Regions from separate parts of the Caballeronia sp. LZ024 genome, predicted to be linked through region 2. Evidence: riboswitches for the same ligand, from Rfam matches in the RefSeq annotation. Region 2 holds a riboswitch; the other holds the start of a gene.
The links. A riboswitch is a leader RNA that binds a small molecule or an ion and turns the genes downstream of it on or off. The one in region 2 is predicted to bind cobalamin.
Positions count from the first base shown of each region.

Region 1: another riboswitch for cobalamin. It lies ahead of QCE48_RS03250 (TonB-dependent receptor domain-containing protein); the one in region 2 lies ahead of cobG (precorrin-3B synthase).

Region 1 covers NZ_JARUXL010000001.1:665,541-669,913, forward strand. Annotated here, with positions in the region: gene QCE48_RS03225 (SIMPL domain-containing protein) at 1-25, opposite strand, end outside; gene QCE48_RS03230 (EVE domain-containing protein) at 108-566, opposite strand; RNA gene ssrS (6S RNA) at 657-838, opposite strand; gene QCE48_RS03240 (cell division protein ZapA) at 953-1,267, opposite strand; gene QCE48_RS03245 (ATPase) at 1,264-1,653, opposite strand; cobalamin riboswitch at 1,873-2,168, shown strand; gene QCE48_RS03250 (TonB-dependent receptor domain-containing protein) at 2,259-4,130, shown strand; gene QCE48_RS03255 (FecCD family ABC transporter permease) at 4,130-4,373, shown strand, end outside.
Region 2 covers NZ_JARUXL010000004.1:685,408-689,780, reverse strand. Annotated here, with positions in the region: gene cobG (precorrin-3B synthase) at 1-830, opposite strand, end outside; cobalamin riboswitch at 958-1,135, opposite strand; gene cbiE (precorrin-6y C5,15-methyltransferase (decarboxylating) subunit CbiE) at 1,218-2,420, shown strand; gene QCE48_RS25310 (cobalt-precorrin-5B (C(1))-methyltransferase) at 2,444-3,541, shown strand; gene QCE48_RS25305 (cobalt-precorrin-6A reductase) at 3,538-4,293, shown strand; gene cobM (precorrin-4 C(11)-methyltransferase) at 4,290-4,373, shown strand, end outside.

The DNA of each region.
Region 1 (4,373 bases), on a different contig from region 2:
CGAACGCGGTTTTGTTTTTGATCATCGTGGAACTCCGGGAGTGTGGAATCGCTTGATTTGCGACGTCACTTAGGCGGCTCGCGAGCGCGCGAAGTTCCTGCGCGCGTTTAGACGAGATGCTCGGTGATGAAGCGCCATTGCGCTTCGGTCACGGGCGTGATGGAGAGACGATTGCCTCTCGCGAGCACTTGCATGTCGGCGAGTTCCTTGTGTTCGCGCAGCGTCGCGAGCGCGACGAGCGGCGTCTTCTTCACGAAGCGCACATCGACGAGAAGCCACCGCGGCGTTTCCTGCGTCGACTTCGGATCGTAGTAGGAACTCTTCGGATCGAACTGCGTGGGATCGGGATACGCCGTCGAGACGACCTCCGCGAGACCCGCGATGCCGGGCTGCGGGCAGCTCGAATGATAGAAGAGCACGCGGTCGCCGACCTGCATCGCGTCGCGCATGAAGTTGCGCGCCTGATAGTTGCGCACGCCGGTCCACGGCAGGGTTTTCTTCGGCGCGTGCGCGAGATGATCGATGCTCGCTTCGTCCGGTTCGGACTTCATCAGCCAGTAACGCATGATCGATGTGAATGTGAGAGCGTGTTGAGCAGCCTGCCAACCGGGCAGCCAAAGAAAAACGGCATCGGAAAAACCGATGCCGTTTCAGATAAGGTCCCCGCCTCAGCCGCTAGGCCGGCATCCTGAACCGGGGTTCAAGATTGGTCGCAGTAAGCAGCACTTCGGGTACATCAGACAGAGTGACGCGCGCGCCCGTGCTACAAATTTCCGCAACCGTGCACAATGGCATTGGTTCAAGGAATATATGACCTTGGCGAACCAGGCAGGGAGTACTAACTCTACACCAATCGCCAGTCGGATGCAGCAACGACTTTAAGCTTTCGCGATTTAAGAACGCTTGTCACGCTGGCGGCCATGTGATGAGCATGCTCGTCGCGAGACCGTGCTCACTGCGCTTCATATTGCGCGATGACGGCGCCCAGTTGCTCGTTCATCCGGTGCACCGTGTGGCGGATTTCTTCGGCGGGGAAGGCCTCGCCATGACGCACGCTGTTCTGCAGCTTAAGCAATTCCGACGCCAGCGAGAGCGCCGCCATCACCGCGATGCGGTCCGTGCCGCGCACGCTGCTTGCATTGCGCACCTTGTTCATCTCTGCATCGACGCGGGCCACGGCTTCGCGCAGTGCGTCTTCGGTTTCGGCCGAGCACGCGAGACGGTATTGCTGGCCGAGAATGGAGACTTCGATCTGTTTGGTGCTCATGCTTTTTCTCCGTGGCTGTGTTCACCGTTCATCTCGCCGGCGTGCGCGTGTTCGGGCGCATCAGACGAAGAATCGGCCGACGCATCGGGGCCAAGGAGATCCATTTGATTGTCGGGCTCGGGCGCGGCTTTCGCGCGCGGCAGTTTTTCGAGGATGGCGTTCAGGCGCACCTGCGCGTCGTCGATCTTCGCCGAGAGTCCGTCGCGTTCCGCCTGCAGCGTGTCGCGCTCTTCGCGCACCTGCGCGAGTTCGACCTGCACGGCGGCGAAGTCGGCACGCACCTGGTCGAGTTGTTCTTCGAGTGCGCGGTGGGCCTGATGATGGCGCTCGCTGATCTTGATCAGCCGGCCGATGTTCTGTGAAAGTGATTCGAGTTCGTTGAGCATGTGCTGCGTCCTCTAAAGACCTCGCATTTTAGCGCGGTTCAACCGAGCTTCCGATAAATGTCTCGTTTCGAGACGTAACAGCACGCCTTCATGCGCAAAAACGCATTTCTTCAGCGCAATACGTGTGTGGATAGAGCGGGTCGTTGCGTCGCGTCAATCGCAGCGCGCGCCGACCTCTTGCATCCGCGCCGCTTTCTTGACGCTCGCGGGCGTGGCTCCTAAACTTGCCGCACTTTTGGTGCTCGCGTTCGCCTTCGAAGCGGACGCAGTCAAACGGGAAACAGGGAGCGAAGTCCGGCAAGGACGAGCCAACCTGTGCTGCCCCCGCAACGGTAAGCGACCGCAACGCAAGTTGCAAGTCGTCCCCGATACGTTTTGCCCGTGTTTTTGCCCGCATTTTTCGTCACTTGAAACAGGCGGCCGAGGCAAACGTTAAATGCCACTGCGCCAACGCGCGGGAAGGCGGGACGATGCTGTCGCCAGCCCGGATACCGGCCAGGAGTCGGGTGCGTCGCGCTTTGCCTTGTTCCGCGCGCCGTGCCGATACGCGCATGAAGCCCGCGGGGAGCGGGCCGCGCTCGTCATCGACAGGAAACGCTTCACACATGTCTTCAATCTTCGCCCGCGCGGCGCGTCCGGTGCTGCTCGTCGCCTGTGGCATGCCGTTCGCTTCGTCCGCGCAATCCATCGATCCGGCCGACGGCCATGCAGGGACGACGACGCTCGCGCCCGTCGTCGTGACCGCGACGCGCGCAAGCGAGCCGCTCGCCGACACGATCGCGCAGACCTCGCTCTTCGACGCGCAGGACATCGCCGATACCAACGCCTCCGATGCGCTCGGTCTGCTGGCCCTCGCCCCCGGCGTGCAGATCACGCGCAACGGCGGGCCGGGCGCGACCTCGGGCCTTTACGTGCGCGGCGCCGCGTCGTCGCAGTCGCTCGTCTTGATCGACGGCGTGCGCGTCGAGTCGGCGGGACTCGGCGCCGCACAGCTCTCGCAACTGATGCTCGACGAAATCGACCACATCGAAGTGGTGAACGGCAACGTGTCCGCGCTGTACGGATCGGGCGCGATCGGCGGCGTCGTGCAGGTCTTCACGAAAGAGGGCGGCGCTCATCCGCCGCGCGTGAACGTCGAAGCGGAGTACGGCAGCTATCACACGCAGCGCCAGCAATTCGGCGTGAACGGCGCGCTCGACCGCGATGGCCGCACGACCTTCGACTTCACCGTCTCACGCGAAAAGACCGACAGCTTCTCGTCGATCGATCCGGCGCTCGCACCGGGCGCGAACCCGAACGCGAACGGCTATCTGAACGAAAGCGTCGCCGCGACGCTGCGCCATGCGTTCACGGATAAGTGGGACGGCGGCGTACGATTCTTGCAGTCGAACGGCATCAACAGTTTTGACGACGCCTACGGCCGCCCGTCCGATCTCAACGAATCGCACGACCGCGTGCGCTCGGCGTCCGTTTTTGCGAACGGCCGGCTGACCGACCGCTGGACGACGCACTTCACGATCGCGCAGGGTCAGGACCGCGCGAACATCGAACAGAACGGCGTCTATACGAACCGCTTCAACTCGGAGAACCGGCAGTACCTGTGGCAGAACGACGTGCGGCTCGCGGCCGGTCACAAGCTGCTCTTCGGCTACGAGCACACGGACCAGACGCTCGATTCCGATCAGCTCGACGCGCCCGACCGTCATGTGAACTCGGTGTTCGCGGGTTATGTGGGGCGCATCGGCGCGAGCCAGTTCCAGGCGAACCTGCGGCGCGACCAGTACTCCGATTTCGGCGGCGCGAACAGCTACTATCTCGGCTATGGCTACAACTTCGACGCGCACTGGAAGGCGAGCGCAAGCTACGCCGCATCGTTTCGCGCCCCGAGCTTCGACGATCTGTACTATCCGTTCTCTGGCAATCCGTCGATCCAGCCCGAGCGCAGTCATTCGGTGGAAGCGGCGTTGCAGTACGCGTCGTCGGCGCTTGGCGTGCTGCGTCTCACCGCGTTCCAGACGCGCTATTCGAACCTGATCGATTATGTCGCCGATGGCAGCGGCTTCTATATCGCGCAGAACGTGGGGCGCGCGAAGGTGCAGGGCATCGAGGGATCGTGGGCGGGGCAGGTCGGCGCCACCGACGTGCGCGCGAGCTTCACGCTGCAAAATCCCGTCGACGAGACGAATCACGAGGAACTCACGCGCCGCGCGCGCCGTTTCGCGGCGTTCACGGCGCATCGCTTGATCGGCCACTGGCGCGTGGGCGGCGAATGGATCGTGAGCGGCGCGCGCAGCGACTACGAGTCGACGCTCGCGGGCTACGGCCTCGTGAACCTGTCGGCGCGTTATGACATCACGAAGTCGTGGTACGTGGACGCGCGCATCGACAACCTGTTCGACAAGGACTATGAACTCGCTTACTCGTACAACACGCCGCGTCGCGGCGCGTATCTCACGATCGGCTGGCGGCAGCTCTGATGCGAACGGTGCGCGCTGACGTGAGCACCGGGAGCCCGCCCGCGCGCGGCATGAACGCGGGCCGCGCCGCCGCGATCTGGAGCGCGCTCGCGGTGGCGGCGCTCGTCGTGTTCGTGGCGTCGCTCGCGCTCGGCAGCTTTGCGCTGCCGCCGCTGCGGGTGATCGACGCGTTGTTGCATGCGCGCGCATCGTCGTCCGATGTGATCGACGAGATCGTGCTGAGCCTGCGCCTGCCGCGCGCGC
Region 2 (4,373 bases):
GGCGTCATGCGCAGGATGGATGAACCGTGGGTTTCGGCGAGTTCCGCGAGCGCACGCAGCGACGCTACGGACAGCCGTCCGAGCGGCAGTTGCGCGCCTACGTGCGTCGCGTCGTGCCCGGCTTGCGCATGGGCGCCTAAGCGCAACGCCGGATCGGCGGGAGCACGGCGCCACGCGCGCGCGTCGCGCATGAAGGGAACGTCGAGCGCAGCCAGAACGCGTTCGACGGAATCCGCGTCGAGCAGATCGCGCATGCGCGCCTGCTCGGGCGCGGCGAGGCCGAGGAACGCGTGCAGCAGCGCGAGCACGAGCGGCACCGCCTGCGATCGTTCGACCGAGCCGATGGCGGGCGCATCGTCGGGCGCGACTGGCGGACACCCCGCAAGCCCGAATGCGAAACGCGCGCCGTCGTCCATTGCCGCGAGCCAGATGTCGTGCGGATGATCGAGCATCGCGAGCCGCTCGCCGCCATCGAGCAGCAACGCGAACTTCGGCGAGAGCGCATGGAGCCGCACGTCGCGCTGCATCTCCGCGACGATCTGTTCGGCGAGCGTGCGCGTTTCGTTGCCGGCGATGGGGCTCAGCAGCAGGTTGCGGATGTCGTCGGCGCCGGGTGTCGCCGGGCCGAGACCGGCATCGAGCAGCATCGCGACGAGCGCTTCGTGCGCGTCGTCGCGGATGCCGCGCAGTTGCAGGTTCGCGCGATTGGTCGCTTCGATGACGCCGGAACCGTGGCGCGCGGCGGCATCGGCGACGACGTGCGCCGCCGCCGAAGTCAGCTCGCCGCCCATCAGGCGAATGCGGCACAGGCCGCCGTCGCGCGCGGGCACGATGCGCGCGAGCCCCGGACAAGCCGACGCTCGCGGTGCCGCAGGTGCGTGTGAATGTGTGGTCAAAGCGTAACCCGTGTGGACTCGCGCGGTCACGGCTGGATCGGTACACCCCGCCCGATCGGCGTCTCGCGAGCACTGTGTCGGCAGGTCTCTTGGCTGGCAGGTCGCCATCCGCGCCGGCCTTCCCGGTATAAACCAGTGGCAGTGGAGCGCGGACTCGCTGCGTACAATTGCGGGGGCAGCCACAGTTTCACTGTGTTCCCTGTTAGGCCCGAACGGGCACCGACTAAGCGGGTATTATGCCCGCTTTCAGCGCCCGCCAAGCTTCTCGCGCCCTTGCGTGCGCGCGTCAAACATGAAAGAACCGGAATCGAGGATCGGCGGATGTCACCCTGGCTGACCGTGGTGGGAATCGGAGAAGACGGCTGGGCCGGACTCGGGCGCGATGCGCGTCGCGCGTTGCTCGCGGCCGTCGCGGTCTACGGCGGCGAGCGGCATCTCGCGCTCCTGCCCGCGCGCCTGCGGGCGCGGCGCGTGGCGTGGCCGAAGCCGTTTTCCGTCGAACCGCTGCTGCATGAAACGAGCCGGCCGGTCGTCGTGCTCGCGAGCGGCGATCCGATGCTGTTCGGCGTCGGCGGGACGCTCGCGCGGCATCTCGACGCGAACGCGTGGCGTGTGTTGCCCGCGCCGTCGTCGCTGTCGCTCGCGGCGGCGCGGTTGCAGTGGCCGTTGCAGGACGTGGCGAGCGTGTCGCTCGTCGGCCGGCCGCTCGCGTCGCTCAACGCATCGCTCGATCGCGGCGCGCGCCTCTTCGTCTTGAGCAGCGACGGCGCGTCGCCGGCCGCGATCGCCGCGTGGCTCGCCGCGCGCGGATTCGGCGCGAGCCGCATGAGCGTCTTCGAGCATCTCGGCGGCGCGAACGAGCGGCGCATCGACGCCCGTGCCGACGACTGGACGCACGCGAGCGTCGCCGCGCTGAATCTGGTGGCCGTCGAATGCCGCGCGAACGCCGACGGCGCGGGCCTGCCGCTCACCCCCGGTCTTCCCGACGACGCTTTTCGCCACGACGGCCAGCTCACCAAGCGCGATGTCCGCGCGATCACGCTCGCGCGGCTCGCGCCGCGCGCGGGCGAACTGCTGTGGGACGTCGGCGCGGGCTGCGGCTCGATCGGTATCGAATGGATGCGCGCACATCCGTCCTGCCGCGCGATCGCGATCGAAGCGGATCGCGCACGGCAGCGCCTGATCGAACACAATCGCGACGCGCTCGGCGTGCCGGGCTTGCAGTTGATCGAGGGCGAGGCGCCCGGCGCGCTCGACGGCCTGCCCGCGCCCGACGCAGTGTTCATCGGCGGCGGCGTGACGGTGCCGGGCGTGCTCGATGCGTGCTGGTCGCGACTGCGTGCAGGCGGGCGGCTGGTCGCCAATGCGGTGACGCTGCAAAGCGAAGCCACGCTCATCGCCTGGCGCGAGCAGCATGGCGGCGAGCTGACGCGCATCGGCGTCGCGCAGGCCGAGCCGCTCGGCGCCTTCGATACCTGGCGTCAGGCGCTGCCGATCACGCTGCTGCATGCGTTCAAGCGCTGACTTCGGATCGAGACCACCCAGCCATGCGTGACGAGACGCCCGAACATCCCGCGCCGCTCCGAAGCGGTTACACCACCGGCAGTTGCGCCACCGCGACGAGTCTCGCGGCCGCGCGGCTGCTGCTGTGCGGCGAAGCGAGCGAGCGCGCGGAAATCACGCTGCCGAAGGGGCAGGTCGTCGTCATGCCGCTCGTCTACTGCCGGCACGGGACCGGCGACAGCAACATCGCGGAAGCGGCCACGGTGAAGGACGCCGGCGACGATCCCGACGTCACGCACGGCGCCATCGTGTTCGCGCGCGTGCGGCTGTCGTCGAAACCGGGCGTGCGGTTCTTCGCCGGGCCGGGCGTCGGCACGGTTACGCGCGCGGGCCTCGCGCTCGCGATCGGCGAGCCGGCCATCAATCCCGTGCCGCGCAGATTGATGACCGACCACATCGAAGCGCTCGCGCGCGAACACGGCTTTACCGGCGGCTTCGACGTCACGATCGGCGTCGAGAACGGCGAGGCGCTCGCCCAGAAGACGATGAATCCGCGGCTCGGCATCGTCGGCGGATTGTCGATTCTCGGCACGACCGGCATCGTCCGGCCGTTTTCGTGCTCGGCGTATATCGCGTCGATCCATCAGGGCATCGACGTCGCGCGCGCCAACGGCTACACGCACATCGCCGCGTGCACCGGCAACCAGAGCGAGGACGCGATGCGCGCGCACTACGGACTGCCGGACATCGCGCTCGTCGAAATGGGCGACTTCGCCGGCGCGGTGCTCAAGCATCTGCGACGCGCGCCAGTCGGCAAACTCAGCCTCTGCGGCGGCTTCGGCAAGATGAGCAAGCTCGCCGCCGGACACATGGACCTGCACAGCCGCAATTCGAGCATCGATCTGCCGCAGCTCGCCGTGTGGGCCGCCGACGCGGGCGCGGATCAGGCGTTGCAGGACGCGATCCGCGCGGCGAACACGAGTCAGGAAGCGCTCGCGCTCGCGCGGGCGCAAGCCATCGCACTCGGCGATATCGTGTGCACGCGTGCTCGCGACGTGGCGCTCGGCGTAGTGCCGCACGGCATCGTCGTGGAGGCGTTCGCGATCGACCGGCAAGGACGCATCGTCGGAGCGGCGTCGTGACGCGCGTACTGCTTCTCGGCGGCACCGGCGACGCCCTCGCGATCGCGCGCCGTCTCGGTCCCGGACACGTCTACAGTCTCGCGGGACTCGGGCGCGTGCCTGCGGATCTCGTCTGCGAAGTGCGCGTCGGCGGATATGGCGGCGCGCGGGCGCTGGCGGCGTTCGTCGTGGCGCAGGGCATCGGATTGCTGATCGACGCGACGCATCCTTACGCGGCGCAAATGAGCCGCAATGTCTGCGAGGCGAGCGCCTTGACCGGCGTGCCGTGCTGGGCGATCCGGCGGCCGGCGTGGACGCCGCAACCCGGCGACGACTGGCGCCATGCCGACGGCTGGAACGAAGTCGTCGCGCGTATCGCGCCGTATCGGCGGGTGCTGTGGACGCTCGGGCGCGAGCCGCTTGCGCATCTCGACGAGATACCGCCGTCGCAGCACTGGACGATCCGCTGTCTGGACGCCCACGCGGGCAACGCGCGCGCGACGGTCATCGGCGCGCGTGGGCCGTTTTCCATCGAAGGCGAACGCGCGCTGTTTGAAGAACGGCGCATCGAGATCGTGGTCAGCAAGAACAGCGGCGGCGGCGCGACCGAGGCGAAGCTCGCGGTGGCGCGCGAGTTGCACGTGCCGGTCGTGATGCTGAAAAGGCCCGAACTTCCCCCGGCGACCCGCGAGTTCGACGACACGGCAAGCGCCCTCGACGCGCTCGCGCGCTGGCTGCCTTCCGATCAACCTTTGTTGCAGGTTTCACGATGACGGTCTATTTCATTGGCGCCGGACCCGGCGATCCCGAACTCATCACGGTCAAGGGGCAGCGGCTGATCCGCTCGTGCCCG